One region of the Azoarcus sp. KH32C genome, then DNA from elsewhere that is predicted to be linked to it. Evidence: riboswitches for the same ligand, from Rfam matches in the RefSeq annotation. Region 1 holds a riboswitch; the other holds the start of a gene.
The links. Region 1 has a riboswitch for S-adenosylhomocysteine ahead of metH (methionine synthase). Riboswitches for the same ligand answer to the same signal wherever they lie in the genome.
Positions count from the first base shown of each region.

Region 2: another riboswitch for S-adenosylhomocysteine. It lies ahead of ahcY (adenosylhomocysteinase); the one in region 1 lies ahead of metH (methionine synthase).

Region 1 covers NC_020516.1:4,828,695-4,840,266, forward strand. The annotation lists gene AZKH_RS21720 (exo-beta-N-acetylmuramidase NamZ domain-containing protein) at 1-768, shown strand, start outside; gene AZKH_RS21725 (ribose-phosphate pyrophosphokinase) at 834-1,775, shown strand; gene AZKH_RS21730 (VTT domain-containing protein) at 1,783-2,706, opposite strand; gene AZKH_RS21735 (hypothetical protein) at 2,801-3,184, opposite strand; gene metH (methionine synthase) at 3,370-7,059, opposite strand; S-adenosyl-L-homocysteine riboswitch at 7,138-7,208, opposite strand; gene AZKH_RS21745 (sulfite exporter TauE/SafE family protein) at 7,371-8,201, shown strand; gene AZKH_RS21750 (DJ-1/PfpI family protein) at 8,234-8,839, opposite strand; gene AZKH_RS21755 (hypothetical protein) at 9,035-9,304, opposite strand; gene AZKH_RS21760 (BON domain-containing protein) at 9,509-10,234, shown strand; gene AZKH_RS21765 (VOC family protein) at 10,473-10,841, shown strand; gene AZKH_RS21770 (rhodanese-like domain-containing protein) at 10,869-11,572, opposite strand, start outside.
Region 2 covers NC_020516.1:608,451-620,022, forward strand. The annotation lists gene metF (methylenetetrahydrofolate reductase [NAD(P)H]) at 1-196, opposite strand, end outside; gene ahcY (adenosylhomocysteinase) at 209-1,633, opposite strand; S-adenosyl-L-homocysteine riboswitch at 1,708-1,773, opposite strand; gene AZKH_RS02695 (cold-shock protein) at 1,976-2,182, shown strand; gene infA (translation initiation factor IF-1) at 2,334-2,594, shown strand; gene AZKH_RS02705 (DUF2242 domain-containing protein) at 2,637-3,152, opposite strand; gene AZKH_RS02710 (cytochrome P460 family protein) at 3,365-3,859, shown strand; gene metK (methionine adenosyltransferase) at 3,926-5,092, opposite strand; gene AZKH_RS02720 (lysophospholipid acyltransferase family protein) at 5,333-6,202, shown strand; gene AZKH_RS02725 (lysophospholipid acyltransferase family protein) at 6,208-7,080, shown strand; gene dapF (diaminopimelate epimerase) at 7,189-8,022, shown strand; gene AZKH_RS02735 (DUF484 family protein) at 8,067-8,717, shown strand; gene xerC (tyrosine recombinase XerC) at 8,720-9,646, shown strand; gene AZKH_RS02745 (helix-turn-helix domain-containing protein) at 9,935-10,387, shown strand; gene AZKH_RS02750 (class I SAM-dependent rRNA methyltransferase) at 10,460-11,572, shown strand, end outside.

The sequences.
Region 1 (11,572 bases):
CGCCCGGTCGAAGGCCTGATGTTGCGCGAGGGCTGGGAGAGCTTCGTCGGCGCGGGCCAGATGCCGATGCGTCACGGGCTGACGATGGGCGAGCTCGCGCGCTGGTTCGTCGCGACACTCGGGCTCGACGTCGAGTGCGAGGTGATCGCGATGGAAGGCTGGCAGCCGGACGCCGCGCCGGGTTACGGTTGGCCGCTGGGCGAGCGGAGCTGGGTCAATCCGAGCCCGAACGCGCCGAACCTCTCGATGGCGCGCGCCTACGCCGGCACCGTGATGCTCGAAGGCACGACGCTGTCCGAGGGCCGCGGCACGACGCGCCCGCTGGAGCTCTTCGGCGCGCCCGACATCGACGCGCGCGCGATCCGCACCGAGATGCAGCGCCTCGCGCCCCACTGGCTCGCGGGCTGCGTGCTGCGCGAGTGCTGGTTCGAGCCGACCTTCCACAAGCATGCCGGCAAGCTCTGCAGCGGCCTGCAGATCCACGTCGAGGACCCGGCGCATTACGACCACGCCGCCTTCCGCCCATGGCGCCTGCAGGCGCTGGCGTTCAAGGCGCTGCGCCGGTTGCAGCCGGACTATGCGATCTGGCGCGATTTTACGTACGAATACGAACACGATCGGCTCGCCATCGACCTGATCAACGGCAGTCCGCTGCTGCGCACCTGGGTCGACGATCCGGCCGCGATGCCCGACGACCTCGATGCCCTGACCGCCCCCAACGAGGCGGCTTGGCTGGACGCGCGCGCACCCTTCCTGATTTATCCTTGAGCCGTCGGACGAAGGCCTACAATTCGTAACGCTGCCATTTGGCCACTGCCACCGGAGCCATCGCGATGAACGACGCCCTGCGCATCTTTGCATGCAATTCGAACCCCGCCTTGGCCAACGAAATCTGCGCGAAACTGGGGATCCCGCTCAGTCCGGTGGAGATCTCGCGCTTCTCGAACGACAACCTGCAGGTGCAGATCCGCGAGAACGTGCGCGAGCGCGACGTGTTCGTCGTGCAGGCCTTCACCGAGCCGGTCAGCGACCACATCATGGAACTGATGATCACGCTCGACGCGCTGCGCAGCGCCTCGGCGCGGCGCGTGACGGCGGTGATCCCGTACTATTCCTACGCCCGCTCGGACAAGAAGGACGCGCCGCGGATCTCGATCACCGGCCGGCTGATCGCCGACATGCTCATCACCGCGGGCGCGAACCGCGTGCTGACGATGGACTTGCATGCCGAGCAGGTGCACGGCTTCTTCAGCGTGCCGGTCGATCACCTGACGGCGATTCCCACCATTGCCGAGCATTTCCGCAGGAACCACGACCTCGCGAACATGGTGGCGGTGGCAACCGATGCGGGCGGCGCGAAGCGGGTCGGTCGCTTCTCGGAGCGGCTGGACATCCCGATGGCGATCATCGACAAGCGCCGCGTCGACGACACCTCGGTCAAGCAGGGCCACGTCGTCGGCGACGTGAAAGGGCGCGACGCGGTGATCTTCGAGGACGAAATCTCGACCGCCGGCACGCTCCTGTCGACGATCGAGACGCTGCGCGCCGCGGGCGCCCGCTCGGTCCACGCCGGCGCCGTGCACGGGGTGCTGTGCGGGCCCGCGATCGAACGGCTGCGCAACGCGCCGATCGAGTCGATCGTCGTCACGAACACCGTGCACATGCCGCCGGGCAAGCATCTCGACAAGATCACGCAGCTCACGGTGGCGCCGCTCTTCGCCGCGGCGATCGAGCGCATCCACAGCGGCGAGAGCGTCGGCGCGCTGTTCGAGTGATGCGTCGTCAGGTCTGGCCGTTCGCCGCGAGCCAGGCCTCGTAGCCGCCCTTGAGCGGCCGCACCGCCGTGTAACCCAGTTCCGTCAGCACGTGCGCGGCGCGCACGGCCGTGGCGTCGCCGGGGCAGGCACACATCGTGACAATCGGAGCCTGACGCGGCCAGTCGCCGACGGATTGCAGCAGGTTTTCGACGTCGGCCCGGGTCGCGAAGGCGATCGGCGCCGTCGATGCAATCATCGCCGGCCCGCGCAGGTCGAGGAAAAGCGGCGGCGCATCGGAGGCCATCGCCTCGATCAGTTCCAGCGGCGTCACGTGCGGGATCGCGGCGAGCTTCATGAAGCGGTAGCGCTGCCATAGCTTCCACGCAAGCCACAGCGCGAGCGCGAGGCCGCCCGCGACGGCCATCGTCCTGCCGTGGCGGCTCATCGTGAGGAGCGCGTCCTGCAGCTCGTCGCGCAGGAGCCAGCCGACGACGATCGCCCCGCCCGCCCACAACGCGGCCCCCGCGGCCGCGGCGAGCAGGAAGCCCGGCAGCCGCATGCGCAGCGAGCCGGCGATCGGTGGCGCGACGGTCGAAAATCCCGGCACGAACTTCGCAATGACGAGCGACCATAGGCCCCAGCGCTGGAACCGCGCCTCGGTCTGCGTGACGCAGGAATCCGGGTTGATCGACAGCCGGCACAAGCCGGTCAGCACGCGGTAACCGAAGAAGCGGCCGCCGGCGTACCACGCGGCGTCGGCGAGGAGCGAGGCCAGCACGGCCGCCGCGAGCATCGCAGCCGCCTGCGCCGGCGACGCGGCGAGGCTGCCCGCGACGAGCAAGGTGGGCACCGCCGGCACGGGCAGGCCCGCTTGCTGCAGCAGCACGTTCAGGAACACGACCCATACGGCGTCGCGCTGAAGCGCTTCGGTGATCTGGCTGAGGTCCATCGCTTGCGCGCCGTCCCGCGCAACAGGTGCGAAATGAAAGAACCCCGATTCTCGCCTGAAAACCGGGGTTCCGCATCGGCCGATGAAGGCGCGGTCAGTTTCGCTCGGGTTCGCCCTTCAGTCCTCGTACCAGGGCTTTCGAGCCGTCGCGGGCGGCATGGCCGATCGTAACGCCGGTGCGCTTCATCGCGTCCCAGGTCACGACCGCGGCATCGCGCGCGGTATGGCCGATCGTGCGGCCCGCGTTCGCGGCGCCGTGGCCGATCTCGCGGCCGGCATCGCGCGCGCCGGTGCCAATGTCGTGCATCGTCGAGCCGACGCCATGGCCGGCTTCCTCGGCCGTCGTCGAGCCGTTGCCGGACTCCTCGGCCGCAGCCGACAACGGGATCAGCGCAGCGAGTGCGATCGCACCTGCGGCGACGAAGCGGATGATTGAAGCCGGCTTGCGAGACCGGCTGGATCGAATGCGTGTATGCATGATCGGGTCTCTCCTGATGAGCGGCCGCGGGATTACGGCCTGCATAAATGAAAGACCGGCGTGGCGAAGAGACGTTCAGGCGGCGCCCGAGCAATCCCTGTTCCCGCTGGGCTATCTGCAGTTTACGTTGCCCGAAACCGGGGGACGGTAAGAAGGCGTAACCTCCGCCCGTCCCCTCCGACCTCTTACAGGATCGGCGCCAGCCAGCGCGCCGCCTCACCGACCGTCATGCCGGTGCGCTTGGCCCAGTCCTCGAGCTGGTCGCGGCCGATCTTCGGGATCGCGAAGTAGCGCGCCTCCGGGTGCGCGAGGTAGAAGCCGCTGACTGCGGCCGCCGGGCTCATCGCGAAGGATTCGGTCAGCGTCATGCCGGTGTTTTTGGTCGCATCAAGCAGCGCGAAGAGGCCGCCCTTCGCCGTGTGGTCCGGGCAAGCCGGGTAGCCCGGCGCCGGGCGGATGCCGCGGTATTCCTCGTGGATCAGCGCGTTGTTGTCGAGGGATTCGTCGGCCGCATAGGCCCAGAACTCCTTGCGGACGCGCCAGTGCAGCCACTCGGCGCAGGCTTCCGCCAAGCGGTCGGCGAGGCTCTTCAGCATGATGGCGTGGTAGTCGTCGTGCGTCGCCTCGAACTCGGCGAGCTTCTTCTCGATGCCGATTCCGGCGGTGACCGCGAACGCGCCAGCGTAGTCCGCGACGCCCGATTCCTTCGGTGCGACGAAGTCGGACAGGCAGTAATGCGGCTTGTCCGACGGGCGCTCGTGCTGCTGGCGCAGGCCATGCCAGTGCATCAGCGGCTCGCTCCGCGACTCGTCGGCGTAGAACGCGATGTCGTCGCCGACGCGGTTCGCCGGGAAGAGGCCGAACACGGCGCGCGCTTCGAGCCAGTCTTCGGCGACGATTCTTTCGAGCATCGCCTGGCCGTCCTTGAAGACGCCGCGCGCGGTCTCGCCGACGAGCTCGTCGTCGAGGATCTTCGGGAAGCTGCCGGCGAGGTCCCAGGTCTGGAAGAAGGGCGCCCAGTCGATGAACTCGAGGAGTTCCGCCAGCGGCACGGCGAGCGCCTGCACGCCGAGGGTTTTGGGCCTAGTCGGCACGTAGCCGGGGACGCTGTCCCAACGGAAGGCGTTCGCGCGCGCGGCCTCCAGGCTCACGAGCTGCACGCCCTTCTTGTTCGCGTGCTGGGCGCGGATCTTGTCGTAGTCGGCGGCGAGCTGGGCCTTGAAATCGGCCGCGCCACCTTCGGACAGGAGCGCCGTGACGACGCCGACCGCGCGCGACGCATCCGGCACATAGACGACCGGCTGGCCGTAATGCGGCGCGATCTTGATCGCGGTGTGCGCGCGGCTCGTCGTGGCGCCGCCGATCAGCAGCGGCACGTCGAAGCCCTGGCGCTGCATCTCGGCCGCGACGTGGCTCATTTCCTCGAGCGAGGGCGTGATCAGGCCCGACAGGCCGATCGCCTGCGCGCCATGCTCGCGCGCGGCGTTGAGGATCTTCTCCGCCGGCACCATCACGCCGAGGTCGATCACTTCATAGCCGTTGCAGCCCAACACGACGCCGACGATGTTCTTGCCGATGTCGTGCACGTCGCCCTTCACGGTCGCCATCACGATGCGGCCCTTGGAGGCCGCGCCGGTGCGGAGCTTCTCGGCCTCGATGAAGGGGATCAGGTGCGCAACCGCCTGCTTCATCACGCGTGCGGACTTCACGACCTGCGGCAGGAACATCTTGCCCGCGCCGAAGAGGTCGCCGACGACGCTCATGCCGGCCATCAGCGGCCCTTCGATCACCGCGAGCGGCGGCTTGCCTGCGGCTTCGAGCTTCGCGCGGACCTCTTCGGTGTCGGCGACAACGAACTCGGTGATGCCCTTCACGAGCGCATGCGACAGCCGCTCCTCGACCGACAGCGCGCGCCACGCGAGATCCGGCCCGGCGTTCTTGGCCTTGCCCTCCTTGACGCCCTGCGCGAACTCCACGAGCGCCTCGCCCGCACCGGCGTTGCGGTTCAGCACCACGTCCTCGACCTTCTCGCGCAACGCGGGATCGAGGTCGTCATAGACGCCGAGCATGCCGGCGTTGACGATGCCCATCGATAATCCGGCCTTGATCGCGTGGTACAGGAACACCGTGTGGATCGCCTCGCGCACCGGGTCGTTGCCGCGGAAGCTGAAGGAGACGTTCGACACGCCGCCCGAGGTCTTGGCAAAAGGCAGGTTGGCCTTGATCCACGCCACCGCGTTGATGAAATCGACGGCGTAGTTGTCGTGCTCCTCGATGCCGGTCGCGATCGCGAAGATGTTCGGGTCGAAGATGATGTCTTCGGGCGGAAAACCGATTCCGGTCAGCAGGTCGTAGGCGCGCTTGCAGATCTCGGTTTTGCGGGCGTAGGTGTCGGCCTGGCCCTTCTCGTCGAAGGCCATCACGATCACCGCCGCGCCGTACTGGCGGCACAGCCGCGCCTGACGCAGGAACTCGGCCTCGCCTTCCTTCATCGAGATCGAGTTGACGACGCCCTTGCCCTGGATGCACTTGAGGCCCGCTTCCATCACGCTCCACTTCGACGAGTCGAGCATGATCGGCACGCGCGAGATGTCCGGCTCGGACGCGATGAGCTTGAGGAAGCGCTCCATCGCGGCGAGCGAATCGAGCATCGCCTCATCCATGTTGATGTCGATGACCTGCGCGCCGTTCTCGACCTGCTGGCGTGCGACCGCCAGCGCGTCGTCGAAGCGGCCTTCGAGGATCATGCGTGCGAAGGCCTTGGAGCCGGTGACGTTGGTGCGCTCGCCGACGTTCACGAAGAGGCTGTCGGCGCCGACGTTGAAGGGTTCGAGGCCGGACAGGCGGAGCTTCTTCTCGACCTCCGGCACCTTGCGCGGCGCGATGTCCGCGACGGCCTCAGCGATCGCGGCGATATGCGCCGGCGTCGTGCCGCAGCAACCGCCGACGATGTTCACGAGGCCGGCTGCGGCCCATTCGCGGATCGCGGTCGCGAGCTGCTCGGGCGTCTCGTCATAGCCGGTCGGCGCGAGCGGGTTCGGCAAACCCGCGTTCGGGTGCGCGGAGACGTGCGTGTCGCAGACATTCGACAGGTCCTCGACGTACTGGCGCAATTCCTTCGCGCCGAGCGCGCAGTTGAGGCCGAAGGAGATCGGCCGCGCATGCGCGAGCGAGTTCCAGAAGGCTTCCGCGGTCTGGCCCGAGAGCGTGCGGCCGGAGGCGTCGGTGATCGTGCCCGAGATCATCACCGGCACGCGGCGATCCATTTCGGCAAAGAGCTTCTCGACCGCGAATACCGCGGCCTTGGCGTTCAGCGTGTCGAAGATCGTCTCGATCAGCAGCAGGTCCGCGCCGCCTTCGAGGAGGCCGCGCGCCGAATCGTAGTAGTCGTCGACGAGCGCATCGAAGCTGATGTTGCGGAAGCCCGGGTCGTTCACGTCAGGCGAGATCGACAGCGTGCGCGAGGTCGGTCCGAGCACGCCGGCGCAGTAGCGCGGCTTCGCCGGATCCTTCGCGGTGTATTCGTCGCACAGCTCGCGCACGAGACGGGCGCCGGCGACGTTGATCTCGTAGGCGACGTCAGCGAGCCCGTATTCGGCCTGCGACACGCGCGTGCCGTTGAAGGTGTTGGTCTCGATGATGTCCGCGCCGGCCTCGAGGTAGGCGCGGTGGATGCCGGCGACGACCTCGGGGCGGGTCAGCACCAGCAGGTCGTTGTTGCCCTTGAGGTCCTTCGGATGCGCACGGAAGCGTTCGCCGCGGTAGTCCGACTCGCCCAGCTTGTGCTGCTGGATCATCGTCCCCATCGCGCCGTCGAGGATCAGGATGCGGCGGGCGAGAAGGTCGCGGATTTCGTTGGAGCGGTCGGCTTGCATTGTCTACCTCGGTCGATTCAAGCACCGGGCGGAGGCCGCGAAAGCGCAAAAGCAAACGGCGCGGCAAACCCCGGTGGTGGTTTGCGAGCGCCGTTGTTCGGTTGCCGAGCCTGGCCCGCAGATATCGGGTCGCAACGCTCCTCGGCAAGGAGGCTGATTCTATGGAAATTTCGGACGCGTGCCAAGGCGGAAGAGAGTTGGAGCTGACGCGTCGATGAAATTCGGTTATACCTCGCGGCGCCCGTCATTCGAAAGGAATCCCGCTTGCGCCGTCCAGCCTTGTTTTGCGCCCCACTCTGCCGGAGCGCGCAATGAGCCTCGTCATCGGGCTCGTCGTCGGACTGGTACTGGGCCTGACCGGGGCCGGCGGGTCGATCTTCGCCGTGCCGCTGCTGATGGCGGGGCTCGGGTGGTCGATCACGGAGGCCGCGACCGTCTCGCTGCTCGCGGTCGCGATCTCGGCCGCAGTCGGCACCGCGATGGCGTGGAAGCACAGCTACGTGCGCTACCGCGCGGCGACGCTGATGGCGGTCGTCGGCATGCTCGTCGCGCCGATCGGCATCCGCGCCGCCGACGGGATGCCGCCGGCGAATCTGGCGCTGATCTTCTCGCTGGTGCTCGTCGTCGTTGCGATCCGCATGTTCCTCGGCGCGAGGGCGTCGAAGGAGGACGCAGCGGTCGTGCGTTCGGCGGTCGCGGGCGAGGGGCGGTCGTCGGCCGGACGGGTCGGGAGCGTGAATCCCGCCACCGGGCGCCTCGTCTGGTCGCGCGCGGTCGCCCTCACCGTCTCGCTGATCGGCGCCGCGACGGGCTTTTTGTCGGGCATGCTGGGTGTCGGCGGCGGCTTCGTGATCGTGCCCGCGCTGCGCGCAACCTTGCCGCTGTCGATGCACTCCGCGGTCGCGACTTCGCTGATGGCGATCGCGCTGACGAGCTCGATCACCTTCGTCACCTGCATCCTCCAGGGCCGAATCGTGCCCTTGCTCGCGGCAGTCCCCTTCGTCGCGGGGTCGGTGCTGGGCATGGTGCTGGGGCGCCGGGTCGCGCCGCGGATTTCCGGCCCGTATCTTCAGCAGGGATTCGCCATCGCCGCCGGGATCGTTGCGCTCGTCATGGCCTTCAAAGCCTGGAGCGCGATGTAAAACGACGGCGAGAGCGGCTGCCCTCCTGCGGCTTAGCTGTTCTCCCGCCAGTCGAAGTCCATCTGGCGCGCAGTCCGCTCCGCAAGCTCGCGGCCGGCGATGCGTTCGACGAGGTGCAGGCACATGTCGATGCCGGCCGAGATGCCCGCCGACGTCACGATTGCGTCTTCGTCGACCCAGCGCACGCCGATCCGGACGTCGAGTTGCGGGAACATTTCGCGCAGGTCGGCAACGTCCTCCCAGTGCGTCGTCGCCGACTTCCCATCGAGCAGCCCGGCCTGCGCGAGCAGGAAGGCGCCTGTGCACACGGACGCGGTCAGGCGCGTGCGACCGGCGGTAGCCCCGATCCAGGACGCGACGGCCGGCACCTCGAGTTCCTGCGTGACGACGCCGCCCGGCACGATGAGGATGTCGATCGGCGGATGGTCGACAAAGTCGTGGTCGGGATGGATCTCGAGCCCGGCGCGGGCGCGCACCGGGGCGCCCGTGCGGCCGATCGTGAATACCGAGAACAGCTCGGGCGCCGCCGGCGCGCCACGCCGGTGCATGCGCGAAGCGGTCGTGAAGACCTCGTAGGGTCCGGCAAAGTCGAGAACCTCGACGTCATCGAAAACGAAGATGCCAACGCTGGTCGTCACGGAATCTCCTGGCTGCAGAAAAAAGGGGACGCAATTAGTGGTGGTGATGCCCAGCCGCCTCGGGCTGGGGCGGCGCGTAACCGGGGCCGTCGCGGCAAGCAGCCGTCATGGTGCACCGTTCGGTCGGATGGCTCTGGGCTACGATTGGACTTGATCCCGCCGTCAGCGTGGATACCCGGCATCCCGGCAACCGTCTTACCCCTTGTGCAGCCTTCGTTCGAGGCGGGTCATCCAGTCCACGTGCCGGCGTGCCTGCTTGCCCGCCCGGTCGACGTGCTTCGCCACCGCCTTCTGCACCAGGGCGTAGAAGGCGACCAGATCCAGCTGCGGATAGTCGTCCAGGACCCCGTTGTCCTGGAAAAACTCGGCGATCCACCGTGAATCCAGTTCGTCACGCCCGGTCTCCCGAATGTACTCCGCCGCGGCAATTTCGACATAGTCGGTAAGTTTGGGCACTCGTCTCATGATCGACTCACGTGCTGGGGGCGATTCAGTCGGTGCGCTGGCCCATCACGACCACAAGCCGGCCGCTCGTGGACACCGTCAACCATGCGCCCGATTAGGACACGAGCCGGGATCCGAGGTTTCGCCCATGCCCGAATGCCGCTTCGCGACATTGACTATGATGAATCAAGCGTCTGTCCCCATATCCCGCAAGGAGAAGCCATCATGCAAAGCAGCGACGCGATCCTCGCCCGGATTCATGGCGCCTTGACGCACGAGACGCATCTCGACCCGGTCCGCCATCGGATCGAAGTGAATGTAGCCGGCCGCACCGTAACATTGTCCGGCGACGTGCCCGGCATTGCCAGCAAGCGGCTCGCCGTCGATGCCGTATCGGCCCTGGATGGTGTGGCCGAGGTCATCGATCGGCTCCGGCTCGCGTCCGCCTCGGCGGTGGGCGACGGGGCGATCCGGGACGCCGTCTCCAAGTGGTTGTCGCGCGACGTCGATTTCATCAACTGCACGCTACGCGTCCTCGCCACGGGTCGCCTGGAAGTGCTGCGCGAAGCGCGCGAGGATTCCTGCGGCGCCATGGATATCGCGGTGGACGACGGCGTGATCACGCTGAGCGGCCATGTGATCAGCCTGTCGCACAAGCGCCTGGCGGGCGTGCTCGCCTGGTGGGCGCGGGGCGGCCGCGACGTGGCGAACCTCCTCGAAGTCAGACCGGCGGAAGAGGACTCCGACGAGGAAGTCATCGACGCGCTGCGCCTTGCCCTGGAAACCGACCCGCTGGTCCACGCCGATCAGATCGTCATCGTCAGCCGCAACTTCATCGTCACGCTGAAGGGTTTCGTGGCCACCGAGGAGGAACGCCGCCACGCCGAGCTGGACGCCTGGTATCTGCACGGGGTCAGGCGAGTGCTCAACGAGATCGAGGTCCGGGCTTAGCGCTCGGCTCCTTGCCGGCGGCCGGAAACGGTTACCGACGCGCCGCCGGTTTCGGAAGAAGCGGCGGCGCACTGGCGTTTCCCAATGCAAGTGCTAGCGTGAAGCATCGGCGACCGCGCTGGCGGTCGCGACGGCCCGCCGCGTTCGCCTCGGCGGTTCATTCACCGGGGTCCGCCCGCCCCGACGGCGCGCAGCGAAGCCGACCGGGGACGACGAGCTCCCATTGGCAGCGGACATCATGGACACCCCTCAACTCGGATTGAAATCCGTCAAGGTCGTGGCGCTGGCCGTGCACGACATGGCGCGAGCGAAACGCTTCTATGGCCAGACGCTGGGCCTCGAACCGGCGGACGAAGGCGGCGACGAGGTCGGATTCAAGCTCGGCGGCATCGTGTTGATGCTCAAGGAGGGATGGTACGGCACGCCGACCGCCGAACCCAATCCGCGCATCACGCTCGAGTGCGCCAGTGCGCGCGCGACCGAGGAGGCGCTGAAGCGGCGCGACGTGAAGATCTCGAACCCGGTCGATCGCTACGACGAACGCTTCTTCATCGGCGCCTTCCTCGACAGCGAAGGCAACAAGCTCTGGTTCTGCTCGGCTGACTAGCGCCTACCCCGGTCTTCACCCGAGACCTCAGCCACCCGCACCCTCCCCTTCGACTGGGAGCAAGGCTTCGCGCCAGTTGCGGAATCCGCCGTCGAGGGCGACGGCGCGGCTGAAGCCGAGGCGGCGCAGCATCGCGGTGGCGAGCGTGGATATCTTGCCGTACTCGCAGTAGACGACGATGCGGCGCGTCGGATCGGGCAGGATGCCGTCGACGCGCAGTTCGAGCTGTCCGCGCGGGATGTGCAGCGCGCCGGGAATGTGGGCGCGGCGGTAGTCCTCGGTCTCGCGCACATCGAGGATCGTGATGCCGGGCTCGGGCGCGAGCGCGCGGGCGCTGACCTCGTCAATCGACATGAAGGCGATCCGGTCGGCAGCCTCGGCGATCAACTGGGCGACCGACTGCCCGCCGCTGCAATTGACGCGCAAGGCCTCGGTGAGATGATCGGGCGCCTTGAGGTCGAGGCTGTTCATCAGCGCGACGAAAGCGTCGCGATCGCCGACCTGCAGCCGCGGGTTGGTCGCGAGCTCGGTGCCGATGGTCGTGCTCTCCTGGTCGCGGTAGTTGTGCGCGGGGAAGACGCGCGTCCCCGGCGGCAACTTCAGCAGGCGGTCGAACAGGCTGTGGTACAGCGCCACCGGGTCGCCGGTCGGCAGGTCGGTGCGGCCGGTCGCGCCGATCAGCAGCGTATCGCCCGAGAAGAGGCAGTCCTCGACGCGCACGCAGGTCGAGT
Region 2 (11,572 bases), 860 kb from region 1:
CGGCTTCGAAGCCGTCGGCGGCGATTTCCCTGACCGTCGCGAAGGTGCGTTCGCGCGTCGAGCCGCCGGCCCCGTAGGTCACCGAGAAGAAGCTCGGCTTCAACGTGGCGAGCTTGCGGCAGGTGTCGCGCAGCTTCTGCGCACCTTCCGGCGTCTGGGGCGGGAAGAATTCGATCGAAAGTTCGGGTTTGGCCATGGTGTGTCCCGATCAGTAGCGGTAGTGCGCCGACTTGTACGGGCCTTCCTTCGGCACGCCGATGTAGGCCGCCTGCTGGTCGGTGAGCTCGGTGAGCTGCACGTTGAGCTTCCGCAGCTGCAGGCGCGCGACTTTCTCGTCGAGATGCTTGGGCAGTGTGTAGACGCCGACCGGATAATCCGCGGTGCGCGTGAAGAGCTCGATCTGCGCGATCGTCTGGTTCGCGAACGAGGACGACATCACGTAGCTCGGGTGGCCGGTCGCGCAGCCGAGGTTCACGAGGCGGCCCTTGGCGAGCAGGATGATCCGTTTGCCGTCCGGGAAGATCACGTGGTCGACCTGCGGCTTGATCTCTTCCCACTGGTACTTCTCGAGCGACGCGACGTCGATCTCGTTGTCGAAGTGGCCGATGTTGCAGACGATCGCCTGGTCCTTCATCTTGACCATGTGATCGTGCGTGATGACGTGGAAGTTGCCGGTGGTCGTGACGAAGATGTCGGCATGTGCGGCGGCGTATTCCATCGTCACGACGCGGTAGCCTTCCATCGCCGCCTGCAGTGCGCAGATCGGGTCGATCTCGGTGACCCACACCTGGGCGGACAGCGCACGTAGCGCCTGCGCCGAACCCTTGCCCACGTCGCCGTAGCCGCAGACGACCGCGACCTTGCCGGCGATCATCACGTCGGTGGCGCGCTTGATGCCGTCGACGAGCGACTCGCGGCAGCCGTAGAGGTTGTCGAACTTGCTCTTGGTGACCGAATCGTTGACGTTGATCGCCGGGAACTTCAGGTCGCCGCGCGCATGCATCTGGTACAGGCGATGCACGCCGGTGGTGGTTTCCTCGGTGACGCCCTTGATCTGCCCGAGGCGGGTCGAATACCAGGTCGGGTCGGTCGCGAGCTTGGCGCGGATCGCGGCGAAGAGGATCGTTTCCTCTTCTGAACCGGGCTTCGCCAGCACCGAGATGTCCTGCTCGGCCTTCGCGCCCAGGTGCAGCAGCAGCGTCGCGTCGCCGCCGTCGTCGAGGATCATATTCGAATAGATGCCCTCATTTCCGTTGGCCGGCCATTCGAAGATGCGGTGGGTGTAGTCCCAGTAGTCGGCCAGCGATTCGCCCTTCACCGCGAAGACCGGGATGCCCTGCGCGGCGATCGCGGCGGCGGCGTGGTCCTGCGTCGAGAAGATGTTGCACGAGGCCCAACGGACTTCGGCGCCGAGCGCGGTCAGCGTCTCGATCAGCACCGCGGTCTGGATCGTCATGTGCAGCGAGCCGGTGATGCGCGCACCCTTGAGGGGCTGGCTGGCGGCGAATTCCTCGCGGATCGCCATCAGGCCCGGCATTTCGGTTTCCGCGATGCGGATTTCCTTGCGGCCCCAGTCGGCAAGCTTGAGGTCGGCAACAACGAAGTCGGTGAAGTTTTCAGCCACAGTGTTCATGCGAACTCCTGAACGTGTGGCCGGGAAGGGGTGCTGCGGGTGGGCTCACCTCGTCACCCCGTGCCCGGCACGGGTTAAGGTGAGCGCAGTTGAGAATTGGCCGAGCCTGGGACAGGGGTCTCGCAGCGCTCCTCGGCAGACGAGCATTATAGCCGCGAAATCTTTTTGGTTGCTAAATGGACCAATACAGTCCACAGTGTGCGTAGCGATCTTCAAGAAGCAAGTTGTTGTACGGTTCAGTATCTGCTGTTTCTGCGGTATGTTCCACTTCACCGTAGCGTCTTGAGCTTCGCCCGCAACCTCAGGGCAAAGTCCCTATTTTTTATTCAGGATATTCAAGACATGGCAAACGGTACCGTTAAGTGGTTCAATGACTCCAAGGGCTTCGGCTTCATCACCCCGGAAAATGGCGGCGACGATCTGTTCGCGCACTTTTCGGCCATTCAGGGCTCCGGCTTCAAGACGCTGGCTGAAGGCCAGCGCGTCACCTTCGATGTGACCACCGGCCCGAAGGGTCAGCAAGCATCCAACATCCGCGCTGCTGACTAAGTGAGCGCTGACCGGGCCGCCCGCAGGCTGAGCCCGGAAATCCCGTCGGTGCCGCGCGGGGCTTCGTCCCCGATCACGGCCTGACTGGAAAAAGCCCGGCCTACGCGCCGGGCTTTTTTTCTTTTCCGCTGTCCCTTCTGGAGTAATCGTCATCGCCAAGGAAGATCTCATCGAAATGAGCGGTGTCGTGGATGAAGTCCTGCCCGACGCTCGATTCCGCGTGACCCTCGACAATGGTCACTGTCTCATCGCCTATTCCGCAGGCAAGATGCGCAAGCATCACATCCGTATTCTGTGCGGCGACAAGGTCTCGCTCGAACTTTCCCCTTACGACCTGAGCAAGGGTCGTATCACTTTCCGTCATCTCGAAACCCGCGGACCCGCGGGACCGCAGGTCCGACGGCGTCGTTGAGCCGTACGCTGCGGGCAGGCGCGGCGGTGTGCCGCGTCCCGCTCACTCGCCCAGCATCGATTCGATCAACGCAAAGAGGCGGTGATAGAAGTCCGGATCGGCGATCGTCTCTTCGCCGGTCTTGACCATCGCTTCCTTGTCTGCCGTCCACGGCAGCGAAATCGAACCGATGCCGGCGACGCCGACGCCGGCGCTCGTCGCGGCGGACTTCAGTTCATAGCGCGTCTGCAGCGCGTTCGCGTACATCGCGGTCCCGAGATTGCTCGGCAGGCACTCCAACGTGATCCCCAAGGTCATGCTGTAGCTCGGCTGCGGCAGGAAGTGCTTGTCGCCGCGGATGCGGGTCGGATTGGTGCTGTCGACCTGGTAGCCCTGCGAGAGCAGCGCGCGCCGGCCGACTTCGCACGCGGCCGCTGGATCTCGCTGGCTCCATGTGACGAAGGGCGATTCCGCCTTGAAGGTTTCGGCGCGGTAGGCGGGGGCCGGGGCGTGGGAGCAGCCGGTCAGCAGCAGTCCGCCGAGCAGCAGGGCAGGGGCGCGGCGCGCAAGATGAAACATGGGGAAAATCCGGGGCATGGCGATGCAATGAAGCAGTTTAGAGCATCCGGTGCGCCGTGGGTTCAAGCGAGATGATCGGTAACCGGTCTCTTGTAGCCTCGGCTTGCGTCAGGGAATAAAACGTATCGGTCGGCTGTTGTTTCGAAAGCGCCGGCCGCCAAGGGATGTCGCGGCGGCGCGCCGAAAACTTCCCCCAACGACGTGGATTCCCGATGACAAAAAAAGTCCTGATCCTTGCGGCGTCCCTCGCCGCGTTCTCCGGCTGCAGCTTAGCAGCCGACCCCGCTCCGAACGGCATCGTGCTGCCTGAAGGTTTTCGCCAATGGCAGGTGCTGTCGGTGCACCACCGTTCGGACAACACCACCTTGCGCGTCGTACTCGGCAACGAGGCGGCACAACAGGCCGTGCGCGAAGGCAAGACGAATCCGTGGCCGGATGGTGTCGTGCTCGGCAAGATGGTCTGGAAAGGCGTCCAGCACGACCGCTGGGCAACGGCGACCGAGCCGGGCGGCTTCGTCCACGCCGAGTTCATGACCAAGGATGCGGCGAAGTACGCCGCGACCGGCGGCTGGGGCTATGCCCGCTGGGTCGGGAAGGAGCTCAAGCCCTACGGCAAGGACGAGAATTTCGTGCAGGAGTGCCTGGGCTGCCACACGCCGCTGAAGGATCGCGACTACGTCTTCACGCATCCGGCAACGATGCCCTGAGGCAGGACGCCGCTGCGCATGTGGCAGGCAGGGCGGCGGAGACCACCGCCCTGCAGGTTGGGACGATTACAGCCCGGCGTCGGCGCGCAGCGCGGCGGCCTTGTCGGTGTTTTCCCAGGTGAATTCCGGCTCGTCGCGGCCGAAGTGGCCGTAGGCGGCGGTCTTGCTGTAGATCGGGCGCAGCAGGTTGAGCTCCTGGATGATCGCCTTCGGACGCAGGTCGAAGTGGCGCTGGACCAGCTCGACGATCTTCTCGTCGGCGATCGTGCCGGTGCCGAAGGTCTCGACCATCATCGACACGGGCTTCGCGACGCCGATCGCGTAGGCGACCTGCACTTCGCAACGGTCGGCGAGGCCGGCCGCGACGATGTTCTTCGCGACCCAGCGACCGGCGTAGGCGGCCGAACGGTCGACCTTCGACGGATCCTTGCCGGAGAATGCGCCGCCGCCGTGGTGGGCCGCGCCGCCGTAAGTGTCGACAATGATCTTGCGGCCGGTGAGGCCGCAGTCGCCGTGCGGGCCGCCGATGACGAAGCGGCCGGTCGGGTTGATCAGGTAGCGCACTTCGCCCTGCATCAGCTCCTTGGGCAGCACCGGCTTGACGATCTCCTCGATCACCAGTTCGGAGAGCTGCGCGTGCGAGACATCCGGGCTGTGCTGGGTCGACACGACGACGGTGTCGATCGCGACCGGCTTGCCGTCGACATACTTCACGGTGAGCTGGCTCTTCGCATCCGGGCGCAGCCAGTTCAGGCGGCCGTCCTTACGCAGCTCGGCCTGGCGCTGCATGATGCGGTGGGCGTAGTAGATCGGTAGCGGCATCAGCGACGGCGTCTCGTTGCACGCGTAGCCGAACATCAGGCCCTGGTCGCCGGCGCCCTGGTCGAGGTCGATGCCTTCGCCTTCATTGACGCCCTGGGCGATGTCGGGCGACTGGCGGTTGATCGCCGTCAGGATCGCGCACGACTTGTAGTCGAAGCCGATCTCGGAGTTGTCATAGCCGATGCGGCGGATGACGTCCTGCGCGATTTCCTTGTAGTTCGGGTGGGCGTGGGTCGTGATTTCGCCGGAGATCACGACGAGGCCCGTCGACACGAGGGTCTCGCATGCGACGCGTGCCGCGGGATCGTCCGCGAGAATCGCGTCGAGGATGCCGTCGGACACTTGGTCCGCGACCTTGTCGGGATGGCCTTCCGAGACCGATTCCGAGGTGAAGAGGAATTCCTTGCTCACTGAGCTGCTCCTGAAAAACAAAAATCCCCGGTGCTGTCCGGCGTTGCCGGCTCCGGGGATTTCGTCGAGCAGGCGACGCTTTAGCAGTACTTGTTTGTCGCGACCGGTTTGGTGCGTTCGCAACGCCGCCCTGCAAGTTGTCGTATTAACTCGGCGGCTAAGCGATAATTATAGCTTCCCTATTCAGTCGGTCAATTGCGCGTCGCCCGTCGGCTCGCACGGGGGCCGACGCTTGTGATCGTGACCGTCGATTTTCTCTTCCGTGTTCTGTCCCGCTTTTCGCTCGCCTGGCTGCACCGCCTGGGCGGCGTTGCCGGCTGGCTGACCTGGCGCTTCTCGCCAACCTATGCCCGCCGTCTCGAGGAAAACCTGACCCGTGCGCTGGGCCGCAAGGATCCCGCGATCCTGCGCGCCGCGATCCGCGAAGCCGGCCGCCAAGCCCTCGAATTGCCTTACGTGTGGCTGCGTCCGCAGGACGAGGTGCTGTCGCGCATCGTCCGCGTCGAAGGCGCCGAGCTGCTCGTGCAGGCGCGTGCGGACGGCGCCAGCGTGCTGCTGCTGACGCCGCATCTAGGCTGCTTCGAGATGTGCGCCCAGTACTGTTCGACGCATGGCCCGATCACGGTGCTGTTCCGTGAGCCGCGCAAGGCGGCGCTGGGGCCCCTGATGGAGGCGGGGCGCAAGCGCGGCAACATCAATGTGGCGCCGGCCGACGTCTCGGGCGTGCGCCGTCTCGTGAAGGCGCTGCGCGGCGGCGAGATGGTCGGCATGCTGCCGGACCAGGCCCCGGGGCAGGGCGAGGGCGTGTGGGCGCCGTTCTTCGGCAAGCTCGCGTGGACGATGACGCTCGCCGCGCGCCTGTCGGAAGTGAAGGGCGTGCGCGTGATCATGCTGTGGACCGAGCGCCTGCCGCGCGGCGAAGGCTACGTGCTGCGCCTGTCGGAGCCGGCCGAGCCGATCACCGGTTCGCTGGAGGAACGCTGCGTGGCGATCAACCGCGAGATCGAGCGCCTGATCCTCGCGTGCCCGCAGCAGTACCTGTGGGGCTACAACCGCTACAAGCGTCCCTCCGGCGTCGAGCCGCCGCCGGCCGAGGGGGGCGCGCAATGAGAATCCTGAGCTATCTCGCGGTCGCCGTCTTCTGGCTGCTGCACTGGTTGCCGCTGCCGGTGCTGGCCGTGCTGGGCGAGTGCTTGGGCGAACTGCTGTTCCTGTTCGGGCGCCATCGCCGCCATGTCGTCAGCGTCAATCTGCGCCTGTGCTTCCCTGAGCTCGACGACGCAGCCCGGCGGCGCCTCGCGCGTGCGCATTTCCGCGCGCTCGGCCGCAGCCTGCTGGAGCGCGGGCTTGTGTGGTGGGCGAGCAAGGAGCGGCTGAAAAAGCTGATCCGCTTCGAAGGGGTGGAGCATCTGCGTGCGCTCGTCGACGCCGGCACGCCGGTGATGATGCTGTCGCCGCACTTCCTCGGCCTTGACATGGGCGGCGCGCGCATCGCGATGGAGTTCGACAGCGTCAGCGTCTACGCGCGGCAGAACAACCCGGTCTTCGACCGCCTGCTGTATCACGGCCGCAGCCGTTTCGGCGACCAGCTGCTGCTGTCGCGCCAGGACGGGGTGCGTGGCACGATCAAGGCGATGAAGGCCGGACGGCCCTTCTACTATTTGCCGGACATGGACTACGGGCGCAAGGATGCGATCTTCGTGCCCTTCTTCGGCGTGCCGGCGGCGACGATCACCGGCGTGTCGCGCCTCGCGCGTCTCGCGCGCGCGGCGGTCGTCCCCTGCGTGACGCGCCAGTTGCCGGGCGGGCGCGGCTACGTGGTCGAATTCGGCGCGCCGTGGGCCGATTTTCCGACCGAGGACGTCGAGGCTGATACCCTGCGCATGAACCGTTGGCTCGAATCGGTGGTCCGTACGATGCCGGAGCAGTATTACTGGGTGCACCGCCGCTTCAAGACCCGCCCGCGCGGCGAGCCGCGGCTATATTGACATGACCGCCGCACCGGGCGGGAAGTGGACTCCCCCCGGTCGCTGCGCGAGAATTCCCGGATTCGCCCCGCGCGGATCCCCCGCCACCCTCCTACCCGAAGATTCGCCATGCGCCTGCGCTTTGCCAAGATGCACGGACTGGGCAACGATTTCGTCGTCATCGACGCGGTCCGCCAGTCCGTCGAGCTGACTCCCGAACGCGTCCGTTTTCTCGCCGATCGCCATTTCGGCGTCGGCTGCGACCAGCTGCTGGTGGTCGAACCGGCCTCGCAGCTCGGCGTCGATTTCCGCTACCGCATCTTCAACGCGGACGGCGGCGAGGTCGAGCAGTGCGGCAACGGGGCGCGTTGTTTCGTGCGCTTCGTGCATGAGCAGGGCCTGACCGAGAAGCGCGAGATCCGCGTCGAGACGAAGTCGGGAGTGATCGCGCCCAAGCTCGAAGAAAGCGGGCTCGTGACCGTCGACATGGGCGTGCCGGTATTCGAGCCGGCGCGCGTGCCCTTCGTGTCGGACTCCGACGCGGTGGTTCAGCCGCTCGACGTTGCGGGCGAGACGGTGGCGATCACCGCTGTGTCGATGGGCAATCCGCATGCGGTGCAGGTCGTCGCCGACGTCGACAGCGCGCCGGTTGCGAGCCAGGGGCCGCTGATCGAGAACCACGCCCGTTTCCCGGCGCGGGTGAACGCCGGCTTCATGCAGGTTGTCGACGAGCACAACATCCGCCTTCGCGTGTACGAGCGCGGCGCGGGCGAGACGCTTGCCTGTGGCACGGGCGCCTGCGCCGCGGTCGTCGCCGGCATCAGCCGCGAACTGCTCGCGTCGCCGGTGCGCGTGCAGACGCGCGGTGGCGAACTCGACATCGCCTGGGGCGGTCCGGGCCAGCCCGTGATGATGACCGGCCCCGCCGTGACCGTATTTGCCGGCGAGATCGAACTCGCCTGAACCCTACCCCCGGGGCGTCCTCCGCCCGACTGGAGTTGTCTGCAATGAATGCCGCCGATGTCGCACGTTACTTGAAGGAAAACCCCGATTTCCTGTCCGATCACGGAGAGTTGTTTGCCGAACTGACGGTGCCGCACCCGCACGGTGGGCAGGCGATCTCGCTTTCCGAGCGGCAACTGCACGCGCTGCGCGACAAGATCCGCCTGCTCGAAGGCAAGCTCGCCGAGCTGATCCGCTTCGGCGAGGAGAACGACGAGATCGGCGGCAAGGTGCATCGCATGAGCCTCGAGCTGCTGGCCGCGGAAGACTACGAGAGCCTGCGCAGCGTGCTGTTCGAAAGCCTGCGCAGCGACTTCTCGGTGCCGAATGTCGCCCTGCGCGTGTGGAACAGCGTGCTGACGCGCGCCGGCGAGGATTTTTCGCCGGTCAGCGAATCGGTGCGCTTCTTCGCCGGCGACCTGCGCCACCCCTACTGCGGCGCACCCGGCAACCTCGAGGTGCTGGACTGGTTCGGCGTCGTTGCGCCGCACGTGCGCTCGGTCGCGCTCGTGCCGCTGCGCCGCGACGCTCAGGTGTTCGGCCTGCTCGCGCTCGGTAGCGAAGAGGCCGAGCGCTTCTACGCGGAGATGGGCACGCTCTACCTGTCGCGCATCGGCGACCTCGTCGCCGCCGCCCTGCGCCGCCAGCTCGGCTGAGCATGGACGCGCCGCGGGAAGACGAGAGCGGGGCGCTGGAGCCGCCGGAGTGGCTGGCCCCCTATCTCGACTACCTCGCGAGCCAGCGGCGCGCCGCCCCGCTGACACTCGAAAACTACCGCCGCGATCTCCAGCGCCTCCATGCCTTGTGTGACGGACGTTCGCCGGTCGATCTGACCGCCCATGACATCCGCCGCTTCGTGGCGCGCCTGCATGGACAGGGGCTGGGCGGGCGCTCGATCGCGCGCGTGCTGTCGGCGTGGCGCGGCCTCTATCGCTGGCTGATCCGCCATCGGCGGGTGCTGCAGGTGAATCCCGTCGAAGGCGTGCGCGCGCCGAAGTCGCCGCAGCGCCTGCCGAAGGCGCTGTCGCCGGATCAGGCCCAGGCGCTTCTCGACGCGCCCGGCGAGGAGCCGCTCGACGTGCGCGACCGCGCGATGTTCGAGCTCTTCTATTCGTCCGGGCTGCGCCTGGCCGAACTCGCGGCGCTCGATATCGGCGGCGGACTCGATCCCGTCGAAAGCATGGTCACGGTGCGCGGCAAGCGCAACAAGATGCGCACGGTGCCGGTCGGCAAGCCGGCGCTCGCGGCCGTGCAGGCCTGGCTCGCCGAGCGCGCTGCCTTCGTCCTGGCTGAGGGTGAGGCAGCGCTCTTTGTCACGCGCTCGGGCGGGCGCATGAGTCCCGGCGCGATCCGCTCACGGCTCGCGGCTTGGGCGCAGAAGTGCGGGCTGGGTGTGCACGTGCATCCACATATGCTGCGTCACAGTTTCGCCAGCCACCTGCTGCAGTCGAGCGGCGATCTTCGCGCCGTGCAGGAGTTGCTCGGCCATGCCAGCATTCGCAGCACGCAGGTGTATACCCACCTCGATTTCCAGCATCTGGCGAAGGTCTACGACGCGGCGCATCCCCGTGCAAAGCGCCGCTGAGAAACCCCTGAGAAGCGCATAGAACGGGCGTTCCGCGTGGAGTGCAAATATGTGTGAATTTGTGCCCAAATCGGGTAGCAACATTAGCGGGAGGTGATGGGGTCTGGGCTATGCTCGGCTAGAAACCTGCTCGCTAAAGGGGTCGGAACAGAGTCTGGATGCGACCGAGTTTTGATGACGGCTGCCTTGTGTGCCCCGAGGAATGGGCGAAGAAATGAGGCGGTCATGCCCAACAACGAAAATCCGCGAATCAATTATTCCATGGGCAAGTCTTACACTGCGCCGAACATGCGCCCGGGGACACTCGATCCAGGCGCAAAGATATTGCGCGCCGCGGCAGTCCTGCTCGCGCGCTACCAGATCCGCAGCCTGCGGCGGCTGTTTGAGGAGTTCGAGCGCGACATCCTCCTGCCGATCCTGCTCGGCGAAATCGCATTACATAATCTCGGCGCCCTCGAGAATGGCGTCAACGCAGGCATCTTCGACGACATGCCGTCGTTGATGGTGAAATTGCGGCCCTGTAACGCTTACTCGATCGCGGCAGCGACGGGCCTGCCGCGCGAGACCGTGCGACGCAAGATCGCGCGCCTGGCCGAATTGGGCTGGATCATGCGGCAGGACAACGGTCACCTGTTCCTGACCGAGCAGGCGGTGCAGCATTTCGGCGACCTGCTCGGTTCGCGCGACCTGCCCGAGCTGCTCGAGACGGCCGACCGGCTTCGGCGCTTCATCGAGGACTGAGCCCCGCCGTCTGGCGACGGCGGCAGGCAGGCGATACACTCTCGCGCCTGTCCCTTCCTGCGGTGCCGTCCCATGTCCAAGCTGATCCTCAAATCCGGCAAGGAGCGCTCGCTCCTGCGCCGTCACCCGTGGGTGTTCGCCGGTTCCGTCGAGCGGCTGGACGGCCGTGCGCGGCCGGGCGACACCGTCGAAGTCGTCGCCGAAGACGGGCGTGAGCTCGGGCGCGCCGCGTGGTCGCCCGAATCGCAGATCCGCGCACGGATGTGGACCTTTGCGTCGGACGTGTCGATCGACCACGCCTTCTTCAAGCGCCGCGTCGCCGAATCGGTGGCCCGCCGTGCGACGCATCCGCTGCTCGCGAACGAGAGCGGGGTGCGCCTGATCCACGGCGAATCGGATGGCCTGCCGGGCGTCATCGCGGATCGCTTCGGCGACGTCGTCGTCGTGCAGCTGACGAGCGCGGGCGCCGAGAAGTGGCGCGATGCGATCGTTGCCGGGCTGGTGCAGGCGACCGGCTGCAAGGCCGTCTATGAGCGCTCGGATTCGGACGTGCGCGGGCTCGAAGGGCTGGGGCCGAAGACGGGCTGCGTGTACGGCGAACTTCCCGAAGGGGCGCTCACGATCGTCGAGAACGGGGTGCGCATGGAAGTCGACGTCGTCGCCGGCCACAAGACCGGCTTCTACCTCGACCAGCGCGAAAACCGCAAACTGACGGGCATGCTCGCAGCCGGGCGGAGCGTCTTGAACTGCTTCTGCTACACCGGGGGCTTTTCGCTGCAGGCGCTCGCCGGGGGGGCGACCTCGGTGCGGTCGATCGATTCGTCAGGCCCCGCGCTGGAAGTCGCGCGCCGCAACGTTGCGCTCAATCCGCAGCTCGACGCGTCGCGCGCCGAGTGGATGGAGGCCGACGTGTTCGCGGCGCTGCGCGCGCTGAAGGCGGAAGGGCGGCGCTTCGACCTGATCGTGCTCGATCCGCCGAAGTTCGCGCCGTCCGCGGCGCATGCCGACCGCGCTTCGCGCGCCTACAAGGACATCAACCTCTTCGGCTTCCGCCTGTTGAATCCGGGCGGGATCCTGATGACCTACTCGTGCTCGGGCGGGATCGGGCTGGAGCTTTTCCAGAAGATCGTCGCGGGCGCGGCGAGCGATGCCGGCGTCGATGCGCGCATCCTGCACCGCTTGTCG